One region of the Serratia proteamaculans genome, then DNA from elsewhere that is predicted to be linked to it. Evidence: riboswitches for the same ligand, from Rfam matches in the RefSeq annotation. Region 1 holds a riboswitch; each other region holds the start of a gene.
What was found. Region 1 has a riboswitch for thiamine pyrophosphate ahead of thiC (phosphomethylpyrimidine synthase ThiC). Riboswitches for the same ligand answer to the same signal wherever they lie in the genome.
Positions count from the first base shown of each region.

Region 2: another riboswitch for thiamine pyrophosphate. It lies ahead of thiM (hydroxyethylthiazole kinase); the one in region 1 lies ahead of thiC (phosphomethylpyrimidine synthase ThiC).
Region 3: another riboswitch for thiamine pyrophosphate. It lies ahead of thiB (thiamine ABC transporter substrate binding subunit); the one in region 1 lies ahead of thiC (phosphomethylpyrimidine synthase ThiC).
Region 4: another riboswitch for thiamine pyrophosphate. It lies ahead of QOT07_RS16270 (TenA family protein); the one in region 1 lies ahead of thiC (phosphomethylpyrimidine synthase ThiC).

Region 1 covers NZ_OX461105.1:298,843-304,614, forward strand. Annotated here, with positions in the region: gene QOT07_RS01345 (thiazole synthase) at 1-464, opposite strand, end outside; gene thiS (sulfur carrier protein ThiS) at 466-666, opposite strand; gene QOT07_RS01355 (HesA/MoeB/ThiF family protein) at 663-1,412, opposite strand; gene thiE (thiamine phosphate synthase) at 1,417-2,055, opposite strand; gene thiC (phosphomethylpyrimidine synthase ThiC) at 2,048-3,991, opposite strand; TPP riboswitch at 4,106-4,230, opposite strand; gene rsd (sigma D regulator) at 4,270-4,773, opposite strand; gene nudC (NAD(+) diphosphatase) at 4,873-5,640, shown strand; gene hemE (uroporphyrinogen decarboxylase) at 5,680-5,772, shown strand, end outside.
Region 2 covers NZ_OX461105.1:4,041,261-4,047,032, forward strand. Annotated here, with positions in the region: gene QOT07_RS18815 (inhibitor of vertebrate lysozyme family protein) at 1-339, opposite strand, end outside; gene thiD (bifunctional hydroxymethylpyrimidine kinase/phosphomethylpyrimidine kinase) at 426-1,226, opposite strand; gene thiM (hydroxyethylthiazole kinase) at 1,223-2,017, opposite strand; TPP riboswitch at 2,054-2,145, opposite strand; gene QOT07_RS18830 (GNAT family N-acetyltransferase) at 2,214-2,639, shown strand; gene QOT07_RS18835 (MFS transporter) at 2,681-3,946, opposite strand; gene QOT07_RS18840 (sugar phosphate isomerase/epimerase family protein) at 4,055-5,032, opposite strand; gene QOT07_RS18845 (GntR family transcriptional regulator) at 5,042-5,749, opposite strand.
Region 3 covers NZ_OX461105.1:736,237-742,008, forward strand. Annotated here, with positions in the region: gene thiQ (thiamine ABC transporter ATP-binding protein ThiQ) at 1-252, opposite strand, end outside; gene thiP (thiamine/thiamine pyrophosphate ABC transporter permease ThiP) at 239-1,846, opposite strand; gene thiB (thiamine ABC transporter substrate binding subunit) at 1,822-2,808, opposite strand; TPP riboswitch at 2,867-2,973, opposite strand; gene sgrR (HTH-type transcriptional regulator SgrR) at 3,011-4,672, opposite strand; gene sgrT (glucose uptake inhibitor SgrT) at 4,763-4,936, shown strand; gene QOT07_RS03365 (sugar efflux transporter) at 5,093-5,772, shown strand, end outside.
Region 4 covers NZ_OX461105.1:3,480,229-3,486,000, forward strand. Annotated here, with positions in the region: gene QOT07_RS16265 (LLM class flavin-dependent oxidoreductase) at 1-1,006, opposite strand, end outside; TPP riboswitch at 1,187-1,289, shown strand; gene QOT07_RS16270 (TenA family protein) at 1,353-2,033, shown strand; gene QOT07_RS16275 (ABC transporter ATP-binding protein) at 2,030-2,785, shown strand; gene QOT07_RS16280 (ABC transporter permease) at 2,782-3,549, shown strand; gene QOT07_RS16285 (ABC transporter substrate-binding protein) at 3,566-4,501, shown strand; gene QOT07_RS16290 (transporter substrate-binding domain-containing protein) at 4,567-5,298, opposite strand; gene opgB (phosphatidylglycerol--membrane-oligosaccharide glycerophosphotransferase) at 5,590-5,772, shown strand, end outside.

The sequences.
Region 1 (5,772 bases):
ATAGGCGCACCCAGCGGCATAACCGCGGCGCAGCCTGCTTCCTCCAACCGTTTACACAACACCGGATCGGCACCGCAGTAAGGCAGTACCACAAACCCCTCTTTTACCAGCGTTTCCGCCGCCTTCAGGGTTTCAATCGGGTCCGGCAGCAGGTATTTCACATCGGGATGGATTTCCAGCTTCACCCAGTGGGTGCCAAGCGCTTCACGCGCCAGTCGGGCGGCAAACACCGCTTCTGCGGCGGTCTTCGCACCGGAGGTATTCGGCAGCAGGCGTACGCCCAGCTGTTGCAGCGGCGCCAGAATGGCGTCATTACCGCCACGCAGATCAACACGTTTCATGGCCATGGTGACTAACTGCGAGCCCGAGGCCTGCAGGGCATCCAGCATCAGCGTCGGCGTGGCAAATTTGCCGGTGCCGGTAAACAGGCGTGAGGTAAAAGTGGTATCGGCGATTTGCAGCATGTCAGCCTCCGGCGATCGCTTGAAACAACAGAATGTCATCACCGTCTTGCACCAGGTGGTTAGCCCAGTCGGCGCGCGGGATGATGGTTTGGTTGATAGCCAGCGCGGTGCCCGGCTGGTGGCGCTGCAATTGCTCGAGCAGGGCGGTGACGCTCAGCGGTTGCGCCAGCTCCAGCGGTTGGTCATTAAGCCGGATCTTCATGCTGAGCCTCCGCACGCCGCGCAGCAGCTGGCCTGACTGAGTTGCAAAGTGCTCCAGCTTTGTTGTCTGCCGTCGAACAACCGCAGTTTGCCGCTGAGGGAAGAAGGCAGGCCCGCCAGCATTTTTATCGCCTCCAGCGCTTGCAGCGTGCCAATGACGCCGACCACTGGGCCAAGGACGCCAGCGGTACGGCAATTGCGCTGGGGTTCCGTTTGTTCCGGATACAGACAGGCGTAGCAGCCGTGGACATAGGGAGGTTCTATCACCAGCAACTGACCACTGAAACCTACCGCACTGCCGCTGATCAGCGGTTTACCGGCCTTGATACAGGCGGCGTTTACCGCATGACGGGTTTCCATGTTATCGCTACAGTCTAAAATCAGATCGGCGCGTTCAACGGCCTGCTGCAACACTTCCCCCTGCAAACGCTGCTCCAGTGCGATGGACTCCACCATTGGGTTTAGCGCCTGTAATTGACGCTGTGCCAGGGCGGCTTTGCTTTGGGTTACGTCGGAACTGCGGTACAGGATTTGACGCTGCAGATTAGTGAGGTGCAGTGTATCGTCATCGGCCAGCAACAAGGTACCGACGCCGGCGGCGGCCAGATAGAGCGAGGCGGGGGAGCCTAATCCCCCCAACCCGACGATCAGCGCCGTCGACTGTTTTAGCTTCTCCTGGCCTTCGGGGCCAATGTCCTCCAGCAATAACTGGCGGCTGTAGCGCAGGAACTCTTGATCGTTCAACATGGCATTACTCCTTGCCTTCGATCAGTTGTAGCAGTTGTGCGGTCGCTGCGCGCCAGTCCTCAGCCTGGGTAATGGCGCTGACCACGGCTACGCTGCCGACGCCACAATCCAGCACGGCCGCCACGCGATCGATGCTGATCCCGCCGATCGCCACCGTCGGATAGTCACTCAATCCGGCAATATGACGTTTCAGCTCCACCAGACCCTGAGGGGCGGAAGGCATGTCTTTGGTTTGCGTCGGGAAGATATGCCCCAGTGCAATATAGGAAGGTTTCACCGCAATGGCGCGGGCCAGCTCGCTATCATCATGGGTAGAAACCCCCAAACGCAGCCCGGCGCGGTGAATCGCCGCCAGATCGGTGGTAGCCAAATCCTCCTGGCCGAGATGCACGCCATAGGCACCGTGTTTAATCGCCAGTTGCCAGTAGTCATTGATAAACAATCGGGCATCGTACTGTTTGCCGAGGGCAATGGCCGCGGCAATGTCATCTTCGACCTGCTCATCCGGCCGATCCTTGATGCGCAACTGAATTGTGGTGACGCCTGCTTCCAGCAAGCGGGCAATCCATTCAACGCTGTCGACCACCGGGTATAGCCCCAACTTGTACGGAGTCGCGGGGAAAGGCGTGGTGATATCAGTCATTGCTCAGCTCCTCTTGCAGGTTGCTGGCGCTGTGGTACAGCTCACTACCGCGTGAGCGGAACTCGGCAGACATCTTTTCCATGCCGGTTAGCTGCACTTCTATCGGTTTGGCCGCTTCCTGCGCGGCGGCATAGTCGCGAACTTCTTGCGAAATTTTCATCGAGCAGAATTTTGGCCCGCACATGGAGCAGAAGTGGGCAATTTTGCCGGACTCCTGTGGCAGGGTTTCGTCGTGATAAGCACGTGCGGTGGCCGGATCGAGCGCCAGGTTGAATTGGTCTTCCCAGCGGAATTCGAAGCGCGCCTTGGACATGGCGTTATCGCGGATCTGCGCGCCGGGGTGCCCTTTAGCCAGATCGGCAGCGTGGGCGGCAATCTTGTAGGTGATCAGTCCCTGTTTGACATCCTCTTTGTTCGGCAGGCCGAGGTGCTCCTTCGGCGTGACGTAACACAGCATGGCGCAGCCGAACCAGCCGATCATCGCGGCTCCGATGCCGGAGGTAAAGTGATCATAACCCGGGGCGATATCGGTGGTCAGCGGGCCGAGGGTATAGAACGGCGCTTCGTGACAGTGCTCCAGCTCCTCGGTCATATTGCGGCGGATCATCTGCATCGGTACGTGGCCGGGGCCTTCGATCATCACCTGAACATCATATTCCCAGGCAATTTTGGTCAGTTCACCCAGGGTGTGCAGTTCGGCGAACTGTGCCTCGTCATTGGCGTCCTGAATCGAGCCCGGACGCAGGCCATCGCCGAGGGACAGAGAGACATCATAGGCGGCGCAAATCTCACAGATTTCGCGGAAGTGCTGGTAAAGGAAGTTTTCCTGATGATGCGACAGGCACCACTTGGCCATGATCGAACCGCCGCGGGAGACGATGCCGGTCAGGCGTTTGGCGGTCATCGGCACGTAACGCAGCAGTACACCGGCGTGAATGGTGAAGTAGTCAACACCTTGTTCTGCTTGCTCCAGCAGCGTATCGCGGAACATTTCCCAGGTGAGGTTTTCTGCTACGCCGTTCACCTTTTCCAGAGCCTGATAGATCGGTACCGTACCAATCGGTACCGGACTGTTACGCAGGATCCATTCGCGGGTTTCGTGAATATAGCGGCCGGTAGAAAGATCCATCACCGTATCCGCGCCCCAGCGGGTGGACCACACCAGTTTCTCGACTTCTTCCTCGATCGAAGAGGTCACCGCCGAGTTGCCGATGTTGGCGTTAACCTTCACCAGGAAGTTGCGGCCGATGATCATCGGCTCCGATTCCGGGTGGTTGATATTGGCAGGGATGATGGCGCGGCCGGCGGCCACTTCCTGGCGGACAAATTCCGGCGTGATGTTCTCCGGCAGGTTGGCGCCCCAACTTTGTCCCGGATGCTGGTGGCGTAACACCTCACCGCGGATGCGTTCGCGACCCATGTTTTCGCGGATGGCGATAAACTCCATCTCCGGGGTAATGATACCGACGCGGGCGTAGTGCAACTGGGTGACGCATTTGCCCGGTTGCGCCTTGCGCGGCAACGGCAGATGTTCAAAGCGCAGGTGATCCAGGCCTTCATCGGCCAGGCGCTGCTGGGTAAAACCAGAACTGACGCCCTTGAGGGCTTCGGTGTCACCGCGTTCGGTGATCCAACACGCGCGTAACTTCGCCAAACCGGTGTGCACGTTGAGTTCGGATTGAGGATCGCCGTAAGGACCGGCAGTGTCATACACCGGGATGGCTTCGTTCTGCTCGTACTGCGGGTTGTCCTTCTCACCGCCGATCAGCGTCGGGCTGAGCTGAATTTCACGCATGGGCACCTGCAGATCGCTACGTGAGCCTTGCAGATAGATACGGCGTGAATTGGGGAAGGAGACCCCTTGCAGGGTGTCGATAAACTGCTGGGCTTCTTCGCGTTGCTCTTTACGGGCACGGGGTTTTTTAACGTTAGACATAGCAAGTTCCTACCAGTGTGTTGGGTTGGGAAAGTTGCTTGTCTGGAGCTCGGAGGGAGTAATAATGCTGGCCGGGAAGGCGGGATTATCCCAAATCGGGTCACCTGCCTATGGCGATAGATTACTCTTGTTCCCTTCGCGGGTATTAACCCGATCAGGTTCCGCGGATCCCGAATTAACGGTCTCAGCCTGGCCAATTTGATGAACAAATCAGGCGCTAGGCACTCCGACAAGATGCCCTCCAGTATAGGAGGGATAATAAAATAGACTACAACATTTTAGCGGGCTGGATCCAGTGTCTTGTCCGGCTCCGCCTGTTGCCAAGTTTCAGCCGCCAGTTGGATCAACCTGTCTTCGAGGGTAAAACGTGCTGCCAGCGTTTCACCGATGTCGGACAAAGACTGATGCAATTCCAGACACAGGTCCTGATCGATATCCACTTCGGTATAGCGATCGTGGAAAGCCATGATCTGCTCGGTATTGGCCCACAGCTTGGGATAGATGTTGACCGCCAGAGACATTTTCGGACTGGATGCGCCTTCCACTTGTTTGATAATTCTGTCATAGATATGAAAATGGCCGGCGGAGAGATAATCCACCAGATTATGGCAAAAGTTCTCCAGCGCTTTTTCATTCAGCGGCGTATGCTTTTCTTTGTTCGGTTTGATGCCCACCAGGGCGCAATAGGCGACCAGCAATTGCTTGCGCGCCTGAAGCCATTGATCTACTAATTCATTACTACCACCAACGCGCTGAGTCAGGCTTTCCAAACGGTTGAGCATGTTTGACTCCGTAAGTAATAAAACGTAACAGTAAGTTATTAAAATGTAACAAGGCCGATTTGTAGAGTGCCAGTGAAGCTGAGGTTGTGCAACAACGATATGGAACTTGCATTAACGGGTAATGAAAATGGCTGGTGGATCGTCAGCCATGAAAGCAAACTTTGGTTACCGAACGGTGAATTACCGTGCGGTTCAGCGGCGTCATTCTCCCTGCAGGGGCGGATGGCTCGCGCTATTGGCGAATGGGAAGGGCTGCCGGTCTGGCTGGTGCGCCACGCGATGCCGCAGGAAATGGGCTCGGTGCGCCAACTGCTTGAACTCGATCGCGGGCTGTTCCAGCTCGCCGGGCGTGGCGTACAACTGGCCGATTTTTACCGTTCCCACCGCTACTGCGGCTATTGTGGCCATGAAATGCACCTCAGCCGCACCGAAAGTGCCTGCCTGTGCGGCAACTGCCGGGAGCGTTATTACCCGCAGATCGCACCCTGCGTGATTGTCGCCATTCGGCGTGACGATGAGATCCTGCTGGCGCAGCATGTGCGTCACCGCGGCGGTATTCATACCGTACTGGCCGGTTTTGTCGAAGTCGGCGAAACGCTGGAGCAGGCGGCTGCGCGTGAGGTTATGGAAGAAAGTAATATTGAAATCAAAAACCTGCGTTATGTCACCTCGCAACCCTGGCCATTCCCGCATTCGCTGATGATGGCCTTTATGGCCGATTATCACCGGGGCGAGATCCGCCACGATCCCAAAGAGCTGCTTAACGCCGGTTGGTACCGCTACGATCGGTTGCCACTGCTACCGCCACCCGGCACCGTAGCGCGTCGCCTGATAGAGGACACCGTAGCCTTATGCCGTGAACAATAAATCGCTACAATACCGGCAGATGAATAAGGGAGCCCCATAATGAATGAGTTGAAGAACGATCGTTACCTGCGCGCACTGTTGCGTCAGCCGGTGGATGTGACCCCTGTATGGATGATGCGTCAGGCCGGTCGT
Region 2 (5,772 bases), 3.7 Mb from region 1:
ATTCGCCACTTCAACGCGCACCGCCCAGGCCTGCGACTTGTCTTCTTTAAACGCCACCATCATAAAGTTGTTGGCACAGTCATGGGGCTTGCACACATTGCCCACCAAATAATCCTGGCCCTTCCAGCTCAGGCTTTGCGCCGGGGTTGACGTCCCTACCCCTTTGCGCGCCCAGCCCGGCAAACGGGCCTGCCCCTTCACCATGTTCTGCCAACTGGCCTGATAACCCGGCTGCTGGATCACGTCCGAAGTGGTGACAATCTGTTGGGCGAAGCTGCCCACGCTGAAGCTGAGTAACGCGCCGAAGATGGCGCCGCGAAGTGCGTTTTGTCCTGTCATGCCCTTCTCCCTTGATTGAATTCGATCGCACCCGGCCAAAACCGGGCCTGAATCTAGTCAGACCACAGCACGGCTAAAAAGTTGACTCACCACCAGGCGTGAAAATGATGCACCGGCCCGATGCCGTGCCCCACTTCCAGCGTATCGGCCTGCTGCAAGGCTTTTTGCAGATAATCCTTGGCGGCAGCGACCGTACCTGCCCAGTCGTCGTGGCGCGGACGCAGCGCGGCCAATGCGGCAGACAGCGTGCAGCCGGTGCCGTGCGTATGGCGGGTCGCTACGCGCGGTGCAGTAAAGCGTTGCTCCTGCCCCACACTGAACAGCCAGTCCGGGCTTTCACTTTCACTCAGATGGCCGCCCTTCATCAGTACCGCCTGGCAGCCCATCGCCAACAGTGCCCGTCCCTGTTCACGCATCTGGCTTTCGTTTTCCGCCGGGGCACATTCCAGCAGGGCCGCCGCTTCCGGCAGGTTCGGCGTGATGATCGACACCAGCGGCAACAGCTCGCGGCGAATCGACTCCACCGCCTCCGGTGCCAGCAAAGGATCACCGCTTTTCGCCAGCATCACCGTATCCAGCACCACAAACGACGGCTGATAGTGACGTAAACGCTCCGCCACCGCCTGCACAATGTCGGCGTTGGCCAGCATACCAATCTTGGTGCTGTCGATACGCAGATCGCTGAACACGGAATCAAGTTGAGCGGCGACAAAGGCCGGTTCGATGTTATACACCGACTGCACGCCGCGGGTGTTTTGTGCCACCAGCGCGGTGATCACGGAGGCGCCATAGGCCCCCAGCGCAGAGAAAGCTTTCAGGTCGGCCTGGATACCGGCCCCGCCGCTCGGATCGGTCCCGGCGATGGTCAACGCGTTAATCCGTTTCATTGCAGGTCCTCCGGGCGCAGTTGATATAGGGCATCGAGAAATGCCGGGGTAAAACTGCCCGGCCCGGCGGCACGGCGCGTGGCCCGCTCACCGCAAAGCGACATCACCCGGCAGGCGGTGGCAACGTTGTCCAGTCGATCGCCCGGCAGGCTGCAAAATGCCGCCACCACCGCCGAAAGCGCACAACCGGTGCCCACCACTCGCGTCATCAGCACGTCCCCTCCGGCGACCGCCCAGTCACGCTGGCCGTCGGTGATATAATCCACCACGCCGGTCACTGCTACTATCGCCCCGCTGAGCCGCGCCAGTTCACGCGCCGCCGGTAACGCCGCCAGTGAATCGTCAGCGCTGTCGACGCCGCGACCGTTCGCCTGCATGCCACTCAGCGCCATGATCTCAGAGGCATTGCCGCGAATTGCCGCCGGCTTTTCCCCCAGCAAACGCTGGGCAAATGCAGTGCGGTACACCAGCCCGCCAACGGCGACCGGATCCAGCGTCCAGGGGGTGCCCGCCGCATTGGCAGCCTCTACCGCGGCCAGCATGGATTCGGCCCGCGAGGCATTGAGGGTGCCGATATTAACCAGCAAAGCATCCGCCAGCCGGCTGAACTGCGCCGCTTCGGTCGGTTCCACCACCATCGCCGGGGAAGCGCCGAGCGCCAGCAACACGTTAGCCGTCAGTTCCTGCACCACTTCGTTGGTCAGGCAATGAATCAAGGGGGGTTGGCGTTTAAATTGGGTCAAACAAGCCGCGGCGTGAGCGCCGGGTAAAGCATCAGGTCGAGCGAACATATTCCTCCCAACCGGCGTTCAAGAAGGCGGGTACCGGTGGGGGCACCGAGACTTCCCTACGCTGGCATAATCCAGATCAGGTAATACGGGTAAAATCTCAGCCCCTAGAGGCACCCCGAGTCAAGACGGCCATTATTGGGGTTGCCGCCGGTGAGGTCAATCGCGCTATAGTGTCAAAAAATAAAAAGGAGACGCCATGCAAATAAGAAAATACCAGGAGGCCGACCGTCCGTTCCTGCGCACCCTGTATCTGGCATCGCGCAAAGCGGCGTTCCCCTGGCGTGATACCGAAGATTACCGACTGGAAGATTTCGATCGTTCGACACTGGGCGAGGATATTTGGGTGGCGGAAGAAAAAGGGAAGCGACTGGGGTTTGTCTCGATTTATCGTCAGGATAACTTTATTCACAATCTGTATGTCGACCCTCACCTGCCGCCCCTGGGCGTCGGCAGCGCGCTGTTGCAGGCAGCGGAGCAGACGTTTACCGCCACCGGCTCGCTGAAATGTCTGGTCAAGAATGAGAAGGCGCTGGCGTTTTACCATAAACACGGCTGGCGGACGATCACCACCGGCAATGACGGCGCGGAAGACTATTACCTGATGCACTCGCCGACCAAGTAAGGGCACGGCGTGTTGTACCGTGCCCATCCATAGTCCCCAACTCAGGCGGCAGAAACCGCCGGGGTCAATTTGCCGCGTGCGCGGATATTTCTGACCAACAGCCCCGACACGATGATCCCGGCGCAGGCAAACATGCCCATCAGGCCGAAGACAATCTTGTAGCCGGTTAGCCCGGGGAAAGCATCGAGAATGTGGCCGTACAGGCTGAAGCAAAACATTGCCGGGGCGTAACCGATAAAACTGCCTAGCGCCATCGCCGCACCGGTGTGTTCCTCATCAATCCCCGCCTCACCGATCGGTGCGAAGAACACCGCACGTTGGGTAAAGACCACCGCACCAAATCCCAGCGTACAGGCCATGCCCAGATAGACCGGCATTTGCTCATGCGGCAACAGGATCAATAATGCCAGCGCAACGGCGCTGATAATAAAGGTATAGAATAAATACTTGCTGGGGGATTTTAATACTTTGTCCGCAATCAAACCGCCAATCGGCCCACCCACCATTTTTAGGCAATACTGATTAATGATCCCGTAGGCCCCAACCAGTGCAATCGGTAATGCATAGACATGGCTCAGGAAAGGAATAAAGAACGTCAGCCCACAATACACCGCATAAACACAGAAAACGCTGAAGGCAATCAGCCAGACCGTTTTATTTTTTAATACGCTACTCATGCCCGGTTTTTTATCAACCGCCACTGCGCTTTGTGAAGTTGTTTTTCCCTCCGGGCTTTCCTTCATCACCAACAAAATAATAATCCCCACGATAATGGCGATCGCCGAATAAAACAGTATCCCAACTTTGAAACCAAGGTAGCCGCTGCCAAAGGCGGTAAACAATGCCAGTGCGGAAAACGCCACCACGGTATCCACCACGCCACGTCCGGTTTCGAAGAAGCCGAACAGCCGCCCCTGCTGGGTATTATCCCCCAGCATACTCACCGATTTGAGCAGCACCGGCCAGTTCAGCATGTCGCAGGTGACGCCAAACAGGGCCCAGACAAACAGAATGCCCCAGTAGCCCGGCATGCTGGACAGGTAAATACCGAGTAAACCGGTGGCGATCAGTGAAAACGACATGGTAAAGCGGCGCGGCAGACGATCGGAGAAATAAATCGATAAGAAGAAGCCAATGGTGGTCACAATCGAGTTGACCGACATGGCGTTACCAATTTCGCCATTGCTCAGGTGGAAATATTCTTGCATCGGCACATAAAAAGCATCCTTAAGGGAAGGCAATTTATATATTGTCCCGCCACATAAGACCAACAAACTAAATAGCGCCCATCTTTTTTTAGTCAGCATCATTCCCTCACAGCCAATAGATAATTAAGCGGTGTTGTGACCTCGGTGACGGGACGAGCACATCTCCACATCAGCGAGAATATGTAATTTATAAATTTCGTTATTATATTATGCCGGGGTTAGCCGTTCCCGGGCTTGCTGCGTCAAACTGTTAATAATGGTGCGAACATGGTGAATTTGATTTAAAGCATCCTGAGACTCTTTTTTCAGTCGTTCTTCCAACCCTTGCTCCGGTAACGCGGTTTCACTCATTTCGCGCCATGGAATAGGCGGGTTATCGCCCTCATCGGTGAAACGAAACGGCGGCGCGTAATAATCCACTTCTTCTTCCAGCCCATAAGCGGTGACCTGCGGCCGCTCGTCGCCCAAACAAATTAGCCCCAGCAACAGTTCGCGGAAGGGTAAGTCCCCCTGCCCGGAAATGCAGGCCCGGTGCCCCATGCCCTTCTTCTCACGCACAATCAGCGCATCCTTGATATGTACCTGCGTGATTTCCCCGGCCATTGTCGCCAATGCCGACAGCGGCTCTTCGTTGGCGTTAATCATGTTGGCGAAATCGAACAACAGGGAAAGTTGAGGAAACTCCGCCGCCCGAACCAGGCTAACCAGTTCATGGCTCTTGAGATCTTCGTGCTGTTCCAGTGTAAAGCTCAGACCCGAGTGCTGATAACGCTGCTTGATGTACTGAATATCTGCCGCGATACGCGCTAACACCTCCTGCAATGGCCCCTGATAGCGCGGATAAAAGCGCACCGAACTGGCACCGGATTTAAGGGCAATATTCACCGCCTGATCGATAGTCTGCGAGTCGGAGGCGCTGGTTTCGATATGAATATCCAGCCCATAGCGCTGCGCCTGCTCACCAAACTTGCGTAAGCGGGCATCATCGGCGTGGCAAAGCGCCTGACTTTCTCCGTCTAACACGTGCACTTTCACGCCGCGCAACTGCTGCTGATGAGCAATGGTCAGCAAATCCTCAGGCAGGATTTTCTCCATGCGCATATTGAGATGAAAAGCGTAGGCATGCAGGTAAAGGGGCAAATTCTGCGCCCGCAGAAGGACTTTCTCCGCAGTTAAGCGATCCATGGTGTTCACCTATAAGTTAATGAAAAAATCCACCGACTCGAAGCGCCAGTATTCGATATCCACCTGTACGATACGGCGTTGGGCATCGGCACGATGCTTCTCTACCAGAATCGACGGCGTGCTGGCGTTGCCGCCCATCACCTTGCAGGCATCGCCAGATAATCGGGTAGGTTTAAACGCCAAGTGACGGGTATGAGTGGGGGTGCCGTAGGCGTTTTCCCACACTTCGGCAAATGAGTTCTCACCCAGACGTTCGATAAAGTCGGGAGCCACCAGCGGATTGATATAGGTTTCGTGATAAAACACGATGTGATTATCCAGCGCCCCCCAGCCACAGATCTGGTAGATCTCTGCTCCTTCACTCACCTGCAGTAAATCGCCAATAGCCGCCGGTGCCGTCAAGACCCGCTCCTTGGTCATATAGCCCCAGGAAGGAAAACGCCCCTGCTCAATGGCTGCCTGTTTGAAGCTGGTAGACGAGTTGGGGTTGTAGTTAAACCGCGGCAGTGCCGCAAACCAACCCCGGCGATCCTTGCGGAATATTCTCGACTCGCTTTCCAGGAACAGCAGCGCCTGACGTAGCGTCATGCGTTTAATGTTCAGCAATTCCCCCAGTTCTCGCTCCGAAGGAAGCTTGTCACCGGGGGCTATCGCGCCCTGACTCAGCCAGTCATTAAGCCTTTGCTTGGCCAGTTCAACGGTGGAGTTGTTTTCCATAGCTCACTCAATTGGTTTAAACC
Region 3 (5,772 bases), 440 kb from region 1:
GGCAAACAGGTTGTTTTCCTGAAACAGCATCGAGACCGGGCGTTTGGCCGGTGGCGTGGCGGTGTGAACGCTGCCGTTCAGCAGCAGCTTGCCGCTGGCGGCCGGCAGGAACCCGGCGATCAGGCTGAGCAGGGTGCTTTTGCCTGCGCCACTGGGGCCAAGCACCGCGACACGTTCGCCTGGCTCAATGCGCAGGTCAAAGCGCATCGGCAGGTGCTCATACAGGTAGGTCAGTTTTTCAAGCTCTATCATGGCGGCCCGGTAAGCGTTCGATCAGGGTAAACAGCAGGAAACACAACAGTAGCAACAACAGTGCGGTGACCGCGCCGTCATTACTGCGATAGGCGCCAATCTGCTGATACAGGTAGTAAGGCAGAGTGCGAAAGTGCTCGTTGCCAAACAGGGCCACCACGCCGAAATCGCCGATCGACAGCACGCAGGCAAAGGCCAGCGCCTGGGCCAGCGGGCGGCGCAACGCTTTCAGCTCGATAAGCCGCAGCCGCTGCCAGCCGTGGATATCCAGCGATAGACACAGTGGGTTGTAGCGTTCGGCCAGGTCGCGCATCGGGTTTTCCAGCACTTTCAGCGCGTAGGGCACCGCCATCAGTGCATTGGTGAGGATCACCAGTGCGTACGGCGACTGTGGCAGCCCGACGGTATCGCTCAGCAGCAGGAAGAAGCCGGTCGCCAACACGATGCCCGGCATCGCCAGGATCACCATGCCGCTCAGTTCCAGTGCATGGCCCCAGCGCAGGCTCTGTTGCAGCTTCAGCTCACGGCTGCTCCACAGCAGCATCATGGTCAGCACCACGCACAGTGCGCCGGCACCGAGAGCAATACGCAACGAGGTAAACAACGCCTGCCACAGCACCTGCTGTTGTAGCACGCTGACCAGAGTTTGGTTGGCACCGTCGGCAATCACCGCCAACAGCGGGGGTAACAGCAGTAGCAGGGCAGCGACGATCAGCAAAAAGTCGCTGACCCGGCGCCCCAGGCTGTCTTCCGGGTTACGCCAGACGTGGGCCTGGGTGTTGCCGACCGGCAAGGCCTGGCTCAAGCGCTGGCTGAGTACCACCAGCCCCAGGCAGCAGGCCAGTTGGATCAGCGCCAACAGCGCGGCGCGGCTGAGATCGTAGTCATAGCTGAGCGCCTGGTAGATCGCCAGTTCGATGGTGGTGGCCTGTGGCCCGCCACCCAGTGACAATACGGTGGCGAAGCTGGCAAAGCACAGCATAAAGATCAGTGCCCCGCTCGGCAGGATCTGGCGGCGTAGTGCCGGCCATTCGACAAAACGAAACTGTTGCCAGCCGCTCATGCCGAGTTGTGCTGCCAGTTGGCGCTGTTCGACCGGAATATTTTCCAGCGCCTGCAACAGCAGGCGGGTCGCCAGCGGCAGGTTGAAGAACATGTGGGCCAACAGGATGCCCTGCAGGCCATAAGGCGAGAAGCTGTAATCAATGCCTAACCAACCGCACAGCGCGGCCAGCCAGCCCTGTCGACCATAAACGCTGAGCAGGCCGAACACCGCCACCAACACCGGCAACACCAGCGTCATGGCGCACAGCCGCAGCAGTAATTGGCGTCCGGGGAAACGGCGGCGGTACAGCGCGCGCGCCAACAAAATGGCGGGCAGCACCGAGATCAGCGCGGACAGCAACGCCTGCCAGAAGGTGAAACGCACCACATGCCACAGATAGCTGTCCTGCCATAGACCTTGCCAGTCGCTTTCCGGCGCGTGCCGCCACAGAGAACCCATCGCCAGTGCGGCGATGGTCAGGATCAGACCGGCAGCCAGCAGCCCCGGCCATAGCCAGCGTGGGATCAGTGGCTGACGGCGGTTTGCCATGCCCGGATCCAGTTGCCGCGTTGTTTGGCCACTTCTTCAGCGCTGTATTGCAGCGCGGTCTGCGGGACGGTCATTTGCTCAAACCCGGTCGGCAGCTGGGTTTTGATCACCGGGTACATCCAGTTGCCGGTGGGAATACTGTTCTGGAACGCCGGGGTCACCATAAATTGCATAAAGCGTTCTGCCAGCTCGGGTTGTTTGCTGGCCTTGAGTTTGCCCGCCACTTCGACCTGCAGATAATGGCCTTCGCTAAAGTTAGCGGCGGCGTAGCTGTCTTTTTTCTCTTCGATCAGATGGTAGGCCGGGGAGGTGGTGTAGCTGAGCACCAGGTCACCTTCGCCTTTCAGGAACAGGCCGTAGGCTTCACTCCAGCCCTTGGTCACGGTGACGGTTTTCTTCGCCAGCTTTTGCCAGGCTTCGGGGGCCTTGTCGCCATAAACTTTCTGCATCCACAGCAGCAGGCCGAGGCCGGGGGTGCTGGTGCGCGGATCTTCGTAAATCACCTTCCAGTTCTGGTCACTGTCGACCAGCTCCTGCAGGCTTTTTGGCGGGTTCTTCAGCTTTTCTTTGTTGTAAACGAAGGCAAAGTAGCCGTAGTCATAAGGCACAAAGGTTTTATCCTGCCAGCCGCCGGGGACGCTCAACTTCGCGCTGTCGACGTCGCTTGGCGCGAATAAACCGGTTTGTTGCGCAGCCTGCAGCAGGTTGTTGTCCAGCCCCAGCACGACGTCGGCGGCGCTGTTTTTCCCTTCCATGCGCAGGCGGTTAAGCAGCGAAACGCCGTCTTCCAGCGCGACGAACTTCAGCTCACAGTCACACTGGGCCTCAAAGGCTTTTTTGACCGCCGGACCCGGGCCCCAGTCGGCAGCGAACGAATCATAGGTGTAGACCGTCAGCGTGGGTTTGGCGAACACCGGTGCGGCGCACAACAACAGTAATAAGGGCAGGCTTTTCTTGACCACTTTGCACTCCTGAAAATTTAGGGGGGCAAGGGTATCTGAGGGGGCGATCGGCTGCTGCCTGTTCGCTGGGCTCAAATCCCTCCGCCGGTATTGACCGGATCAGGTTCGACGGGTTTGTTCTCAGCAAATTCGGCACGCCGCCGTTTTGCACCCCGTTGAGACGGCGCCATTGTAAAGACTAACGGGCGCCGGTGAAAGGCGCTTATGCTTCCGGCGGCGCAAACCAGGCGGATTTAAAATCAAACCAGCCGAGGGTGTTCATCCGCACGCCGCGCATGCTGCGTTGGCCGTGCAGTTGCAACCAGTGGTGGAACAACGGGTGTAACTGATGATTGCTGACCAGGCGTTGGCAAAAATCGGCCAGCGGCAAGGCATTGGCACGCCACAGTGCGGCATCCGTAGCGAGGTCTTCATTCATGCAGTGCTGCATCAGCGGCAGTTCATACAGGGTAGCGAACAGCGAGAACTCCAGCGGCAGATAGAAGTTGGCGCTACCGAGCCATAAATCGCTACTGGCTTCGCCTTTATGCCAGGTGTCGTAATCCACAACCTGGATCTTCAGCTTGATGCCCTGCTGCGCCAACAGGGGTTCGATCGCCTGTTGAATGGCGTGGAATTCCGAATGCTCGCTGTAGTAGGTCAGCGTCAGTTCGGTCAGCCCGGCCGGTTTGGGCTGCTGCGCCAGCGTGCGGTTGTGGTGCCAGCGCGGCAGAAGACCGTAGGCCGGTGACCAATAGCGCTGATAGACCGGGCCGGCATTGCTCAGCAGCGAAATGGGGTTGATCAACTCGCATAGCCAGCTGCGAATAGCCGGATCGGCCGCCAGCGGCGAACGCTGGTCGAACAGCAGGAAATAGCAGCCTTCTTCCAACCGGCTTTCCAGCTCATTTTTGCCGGTATCGTCCGCCTGCAGTTGGACGCCGGAATGCACCAGTTCCTCAGTCACTTCCGGCAACACCCAGATATTCACTTCATCGATCAGCGCGCGGTAACCAAAGTAATCGTCAAAAGCGTGAATTTTCATCTGGCTGCGGTGGTTGCGCACTACGCTATACGGCCCGGTGCCCACCGGGTGGCGTGAGAATTCCGGCAGGCTCTGCCATTCGCGCGGCAGGATCATCGCGGGCACGCTGCCCAGCAGCCACGGCAGCCAGTAATCGGGACTGTGCAGATGGACGTCGATCACATAAGGCGTCGGTGAAGTCACTCGTTCAATATGGGAAAACAACGGCTGTGGGATCAAGCGGGTAAGCGAACTGATGACATCCTCCATTTCCAGCTCGCGGCCATGGTGAAAATGAATCGCCGGGCGCAGATAAAAACGCCAGTGCTGTGGAGTTAATGGCTGCCAGTGATGCGAAAGGTCAGACTCCAGTTCCCCGTTTTCCTCATTTATCCGCGTCAGGCCGCTGAAAATTTGCCGTGCCAGATGGGTTTCCGAACGCCGCAGCGCCGAACCGGGCAACAGGTTGTACAACTGGCGATAGTAGAGCACCCGCAGAATGTGTTTCCCTTGACGAAAGCTGCGCCCCAGTTGGGATAGCAGCATCTGGCGTACCACGTTTTTATCGCCGACCAGTTGCACCAGTTGATCGATGCGGTCCTGCTCCAGCAACTCCTCCGCCCGCTGCTGTTGCAGCGCCAGACCGGTGTAGTGGAAGGTGAGCCGTGAACGCTTGCCGCGCCCCGACTCTGCCTGCCAGGTTAGCCAGCCCTGCTGCTGCATGGCGCCCAGTAACGAACGTACGTGGCGGCGCGAACAGGTGAGCACTTCGGCCAGCTCTTGCAGGGTCGTTTCTGTCGGCTCGCCGTGGCAGCGCTGCCACAGGCGAATGAACTGCTGTTGCAATCTGGAGGTGGACATAAAAGAGGAACGCTCCGGCATCAACCCATCAATTTATCTTTCCCTATATTACGCCGATAATTTTCCTCAATGAAAGGGGGAGGGCGACGGATGAAAGTTTTCTTGTCAAAACAGTTCTATCAGCGGTATTTCACAGCGGTACGCCGCCAGCGGGCCGACTGGTTGGGGCTGGTGCCTGAACAGGTGCGGCTGGAGATACTGGCGCATGTAACCCAATGGGATATCCATAGCATGACAGATAAGCAATACCGCGAGCACCTGTGAGGCTCGGGTAGAAAAGGTTTCTGAGTAATGGTGTTGTTCACCAGCCAGTGGGGTTATACCCACTGGTTTTTTTATTATGGGTCGCGGTGATGTTCTTGCAATTTTTCCACCGTAGCCTAAGGTTCTGTCTTCCGCTTTAGGGTCAGGAACAAAGATATGAAACGCCAGCGCTGGCTGCCACGCCGCTTTAATCCGATCTTTGCCGCATTCCTGCTGATTGCTTTTCTTTCCGGCATTGCCGGCGCGCTCTTGGCGCCGACGCTGAGCCTGTTCCTGACCACCGAGGTCAAGGTACGGCCGCTGTGGGTCGGCCTGTTTTATACCGTTAATGCCATTGTCGGCATTGCAGTCAGTTTCCTGTTGGCCAAGCGTTCGGATTCACGCGGCGATCGGCGCAAGTTGATCCTGTTGTGTTGCCTGATGGCGGTTGGCAACTGTCTGCTGTTTGCCTTTAACCGTGACTACCTGACATTGATCACCGCCGGGGTGTTGCTGTCGGCGATTGCCAATACCGCGATGCCGCAGATTTTCGCGCTGGCGCGGGAATATGCCGACAGTTCGGCGCGTGAAGTGGTGATGTTCAGCTCGGTGATGCGTGCGCAACTGTCGCTGGCCTGGGTGATTGGTCCGCCGCTGTCGTTCACGCTGGCGCTGAACTACGGATTTACCGTGATGTTCATGATTGCCGCGGCGACCTTCGCGATCTGTGCATTGCTGGTGTGGTTTACCCTGCCTTCGGTGCCCCGGGCGGCTCCGGTCGATCCGGGGAATGTACTGGCGGCGACCCCTTCGGCTCCTATCGCCCCTGCCAGCGTCTGGCGCAACCGCGATGTACG
Region 4 (5,772 bases), 3.2 Mb from region 1:
CAGGGGCGATATGGGTCAGGATCGACTCAATCACATGGGCGTTATAATCAACACCCAGCTGGTTTGGCACGGTCAGCAGCAAGGTGTCCGCCTCGGCAATTGCTTCGTCCTGCGCCAGTTGTTTGATCAACAGCTCCGGCTCGGCGGCATAGCTGCGGCCGAATATCGCCCGGGTCTGATCGCCGATATACCCCACCTGATCGCCGTCTTGCCCGCTATTGCCAAAATAGTTGCGATCCCGCTGGTCCATCAACGCAAAGATGCTGCGGCTGACCGACACGCGGGGTTCCCGTTTATGCCCGGCGACCTTCCAGGCTTCGCGATACGCGCGGATCTGCTTCGCTTGCTGCACGTGGAACGGTTCGCCGGTTTCGTCGTTTTTCAGCGTTGAGCTTTGCAGGTTCATCCCCAACTTCGCCGCCCAAACGGCCGTAGCGTCTGAGCTGGCGCCCCACCAGATGCGATCCCGCAGTCCGGCGGAGAAAGGCTCCACCCGCAGCAAGCCCGGTGGATTCGGGAACATCGGCTGCGGGCTAGGTTCGGCGAACCCTTCGCCACGCAACGCATCAAGCAGCACTTCGGTGTGGCGGCGCGCCATATCGGCTTCGGTCTCGCCTTCGGCCGGGGTATAGCCAAAGTAACGCCAGCCATCAATCACCTGCTCGGGAGAGCCGCGACTGATGCCAAGCTGCAAGCGCCCGCCTGAAATCAGGTCGGCGGCGCCGGCGTCTTCCACCATATACAGCGGGTTTTCATAACGCATGTCGATCACGCCGGTGCCGATCTCAATGCGCTGGGTTTTGGCACCGATGGCGGCCAACAGCGGAAATGGCGAACCAAGTTGGCGCGCGAAGTGGTGTACGCGGAAATAGGCCCCGTCCGCCCCCAGCTCTTCTGCCGCGACGGCAAGATCGATGGATTGCAACAGTGCATCGCCAACCGAGCGGGTGCCCGACTGCGACGAAGGCGTCCAGTGACCAAAAGAGAGAAATCCAATTTTCTTCATGGGTAGTGTCCTTAGAGTGAATTATGACCGGAATACAGTGACAAACATGCCCCCCTGCAAGCCAGAAAAATTGTATTGGACCGCACTAAACGAACCGTTTTCGGCTAGGAAAAACCTTAACGCCGGGTGCCCGTGGCCGCCGCACGGGCATTGTAATCAAAAAGTAAATATCGTATAACAGGCTCCTCCGAGGGGTGTCCTGTCAAGGGCTGAGATGGCGTAAGCCGAACCCTTTGAACCTGATCTGGGTCATGCCAGCGAAGGGACGGGTCGGCAATAACACCATCAGTTATTGCCCGTTCTTACCTCAGCACGCCCGGATCTCCACTTAATTTTTGGAGGTCCCATGTTTACCCCCCAATTCGACGACGGTCTTTACGGACGGCTACGCCAACAGGCCGGTAGCCACTGGCAGGACTATGTCGCTCATCCCTTTATTCAGCAACTGGCCGCCGGTACCTTGCCGGAACCCGCTTTCCGTCGCTACCTGACCCAGGATTATCTGTTTCTGATCCACTTTGCCCGCGCCTACGCGCTGCTGGTCAGCAAGCTGCGCACCCTGCCGGAGATGCGCGCAGCCACCGCCTCGCTCAATGCGATTGTCGCCGAACTGCCTTTGCATCTGGCCTACTGCGCCGACTGGGGGCTGAGCGAGCCGCAGATTGCCGCCGAACCCGAGGCAGCGGAAACCCTCAACTACACCCGCTATGTGCTCGATATCGGCCACGCCGGTGATGCTCTGGATCTGCTGGCGGCCCTGCTGCCCTGTGTCGCCGGCTATGCCGAGATTGGCCTGCGCCTGCTCAACGACCCCGCCACGGTGATGGAAGCTAATCCTTATGCCTCGTGGATCCGCAACTATGGCGATCCGGCCTATCTGGCCGGGGTGCAGGCCGCGCTCGACCTGCTGGAAAACGTTGGCCGCCAGCGTGGGGCTGAGAGCCGCCTGGCCGAGCTGTCGGTGATTTTCACCACCGCCACCCGGCTGGAATCCGCCTTCTGGCAAATGGGGCTGAATGCCCAATGAGTATAGGCAATGCGCAGCACGATGGCGTCCGGCCGGGTATTCAGGTGCGGGATTTAACCCTGCGCTTTGGTCAGCAGGTGATTTTCGACCGGCTTAGTTTTGATATCGCAGGCGGCAGCTTTGTCGCCCTGCTCGGTGCCAGCGGGGCGGGGAAAACCAGCCTGTTAAAGATTATTGCCGGGCTGGCGAAACCCACTTCCGGTACGGTCATCGGCAGCGATGGCCAGCCGATTGCCGGGCGCATCGCCTATATGGGGCAAAAAGATTTGCTCTATCCGTGGCTGACCATTGACCAGAACATTAGCCTCGGCGCGCGGCTACGCGGTGAAAAGGCCGATCGCCCCTGGGCGGAGCACCTGCTGGAACGCGTGGGGCTGAGTGGTTATGGCAACACTCTGCCTGCCGCGCTGTCCGGTGGCATGCGCCAGCGCGCCGCCATCGCCCGTACCCTGTATGAACGCCAGCCGATTGTGCTGATGGATGAACCCTTTTCGGCGCTGGACACCATAACCCGCGCCATGATCCAGACGCTGGCCGCCGACCTGCTGGCGCAGCATACCGTGTTGCTGATTACCCATGACCCGATGGAGGCCTGCCGCCTTAGTCATCGCCTGCTGGTGCTGTCCCGCCACCCCGCCGGTATCGACGATAGCCATATTATCGAAGGTCTGCCGCCGCGCGCACCGGACGATCCTCAACTGCTGAAAAGCCAGAGTGAGTTACTGCTGCAACTGGTGAGGGCCGCCGGATGACACCGCAGGTAGAAAGCCGCCTGTCACGGATGCGCCGCAGCCTGACGGTGTTTGCCGGCCTGTTACTGCTGTGGGGGCTGGTCACTTTGGGCGATATTCCCGCCTTTTTGCTGCCGTCCCCCTCTGCGGTAGCGCAGGCGCTGTGGAATGACCGGGCCTACCTCGCTTATCACACGCTGATCACCGCCGCCGAGATCGCCTGCGGCCTGCTGGCCGGGGTGTTACTCGGTGCCGTGCTGGCGCTGTGCATGATTTATTCCCCACGGCTACAACGCTGGCTGATGCCCCTGGTGCTGACCAGCCAGGCGATACCGGTGTTTGCGCTGGCCCCCCTGCTGGTGCTGTGGTTTGGCTTTGGCATGAGCGCCAAGGTGGTGATGGCGGTGCTGGTGATCTTCTTCCCGGTCACCTCGGCCTTCTTCGATGGGCTGCGCCGGGTCAATAACGATTATCTCGATCTGGCCCGCACCCTGCGCGCCTCCCCCTGGGCCCAACTGCGGCACGTGCGGCTGATGGCGGCGCTGCCGGCCTTTGGTTCCGGGCTGCGGATGGCCGCTGCAGTCGCCCCGATTGGCGCGATTATCGGTGAATGGGTGGGCTCGGCGGAGGGGCTGGGTTACGTGATGCTTAACGCCAACGCGCGCATGCAGACCGACGTCTGTTTCGCCGCGTTGTTTATTCTGGTGCTGATGACCGTCTTGCTTTGGGTGACGGTGGACGCGCTGCTGCTGCGCCTGATCAACTGGGCGCCGGAACATGACTGAAAATAAGGGATCCACCTTGATTAAAAATACCCTGTGCGGCCTGATGCTCAGCACCACGCTGGCCGGGCAAGCCACCGCCGCTGAAAAACTGACGCTGGTGCTCGACTGGTATATCAACCCTGACCACGCGCCGATTATGGTGGCCGAGCAGATCGGTGCCTTCAAGGCCGAAGGGCTGGACGTCAAGATCGTGCCGCCTTCCGATCCGGCGCTGCCACCGCGGCTAGTGGCGGCAAAACAGGCCGATCTGGCGATCACCTATCAGCCACAGCTGCATTTCTTCGCCGATCAGGGCCTGCCGTTGGTGCGCGTAGGCACCCTGATTAATTCACCGCTGAATACCGTGATTACGCTGGATAAAAGTATCACCACCCCGGCGGGTCTTAAGGGCAAAAAAATCGGCTACTCGGTCAGCGGTATCGAACAGGCCACGTTGGCAACCATGTTCAAACATGAACACCTCAAGCCTGACGACGGCAAGTTGATCAACGTTAATTTCCAACTGACCAGCGCCCTGATGGCAGGCCAGGTTGATGCGGTGATTGGCGGTTATCGCAATATTGAAGCGCTGGAACTCAAGCTGCAGGGCAAGGATCCGGTGGTGTTTAACGTGGAAGACTACGGGGTTCCGGCTTACGACGAGCTGATTATTGTCGCCAATCGCGACGCGGTGACCGAGCCGAAAATCAAAAAATTCCTCGTGGCACTGAAAAAAGGCAACGACTACCTGCAGGCCCACCCGCAGGAAAGCTGGCTGGCCTTCGCCAAGGCCCACCCGGAACTGAATACCGAGCTGAACAAACAGGCCTGGCAAGCCAGCCTGCCATTGTTCGCCCGCGATCCGGCCAGGCTGGATAAAGCGCGCTATCAGGCCTACGAACAATTCCTGTTCGACAATAAGCTGATCAAGAAAATCACCCCGGTAGAGCAGTATGCGGTGGAGCTGCACTAAGGGCTCGCATTGCCTGTTTCCCCTCCCCTAACCTTCTCCCCTGGGAGAAGGTATATTTTGCACTATCAGGCAGAGGGGGCCAGGGTCACATCCCCCTGGCCGCTGCGCTGCAGGGCCTGCTGCACCAGTCCGTTCGCCTTGCACCGCTCCACAAATTCGCGCACATAGGCCGCCCCGGCTGTTTTTTCTCGCGGCACTGCCATCGCCTGGTGGATCGCGGTGAAGTGCCCGGCCAGCACCCGGTAAGCCGGATTTGCCGCTGCGGCGGCCAGCAAGGGTTGACGCACACCTGCTACGGCATCCAGGCCCTGCTCCAGAAACAGGGTTATCGCCTCGGCGGAGGTCTCTGCTCGCACCAACTGCGCATGCTTTAAGGTGCGCGACAAATACAGGTCATAGGCCGCGCCCTTGCCCACCGCGATGCGCACCTCAGGCCGATCCAACTCGGCCACCTGCTGCCAGGGTGACGCCTGTGCCAGCAAATAAGTGCCTTCAATGATCACATAAGGCGCGCTGAAAGCGATTTGTTCCGCCCGCACCGGCTCGATAGCCATAAAGGCCACATCCCAGGCCGAGGTTGCCAACGCGGCGAAAACCTTGCCCGCCGCGTCGTAAGTCACCAACTCCAATGCCACGCCCAGTTCATGCGCCAATGCGCTGGCTAAAACCACGGACACGCCCTGCGGTTCGCCATCCGGCCCCGTCTGCGCCAAAACCGGATTGCCAAGATTGATCGCCGCGCGCAGGACACCCTGTGGGGCCAGGTCAGCAAGTACGGCTGCGGGAATAGGGTCCATGGTTATCTCCTTAATAATGAGTCACCGCGCCTCTTCAACGCGTCCCATTAATGTTATAGCCCAATATCGGCTGAGCAACATTTAACCGTGGCTCCCCCTGGAGACGTGACTGGTGTCACAGTATTGTCACAAAAATGACCAATCGCCCCCCGCCGCACCGGGCCGCTGCAAACACGCATTGACCCTGTCGCGGTCAATGCGCTATACCCTTCCTCTTTCGCGCTGTGCGCGGTTCAGCCGCGTTTCTCAGGGCAGTTAAGATTTTCTTTTTAATCAGACAGGGTACGGTGGATGGTTTCAGCATTAATTTCGTTTGCACTTTTTTTAGCCTCAATTCTCATCTACCGGACCCGGGCCGCCGCTAACCGCTGGTGGCTGGCCGCCCTGCTGACGCTGCTGGGCAGCTATCTGATCCTCAACGTGGTGCTGATCGCCAGTAACTACTTTACCGGCGACGGCATTACCGATGCGGTG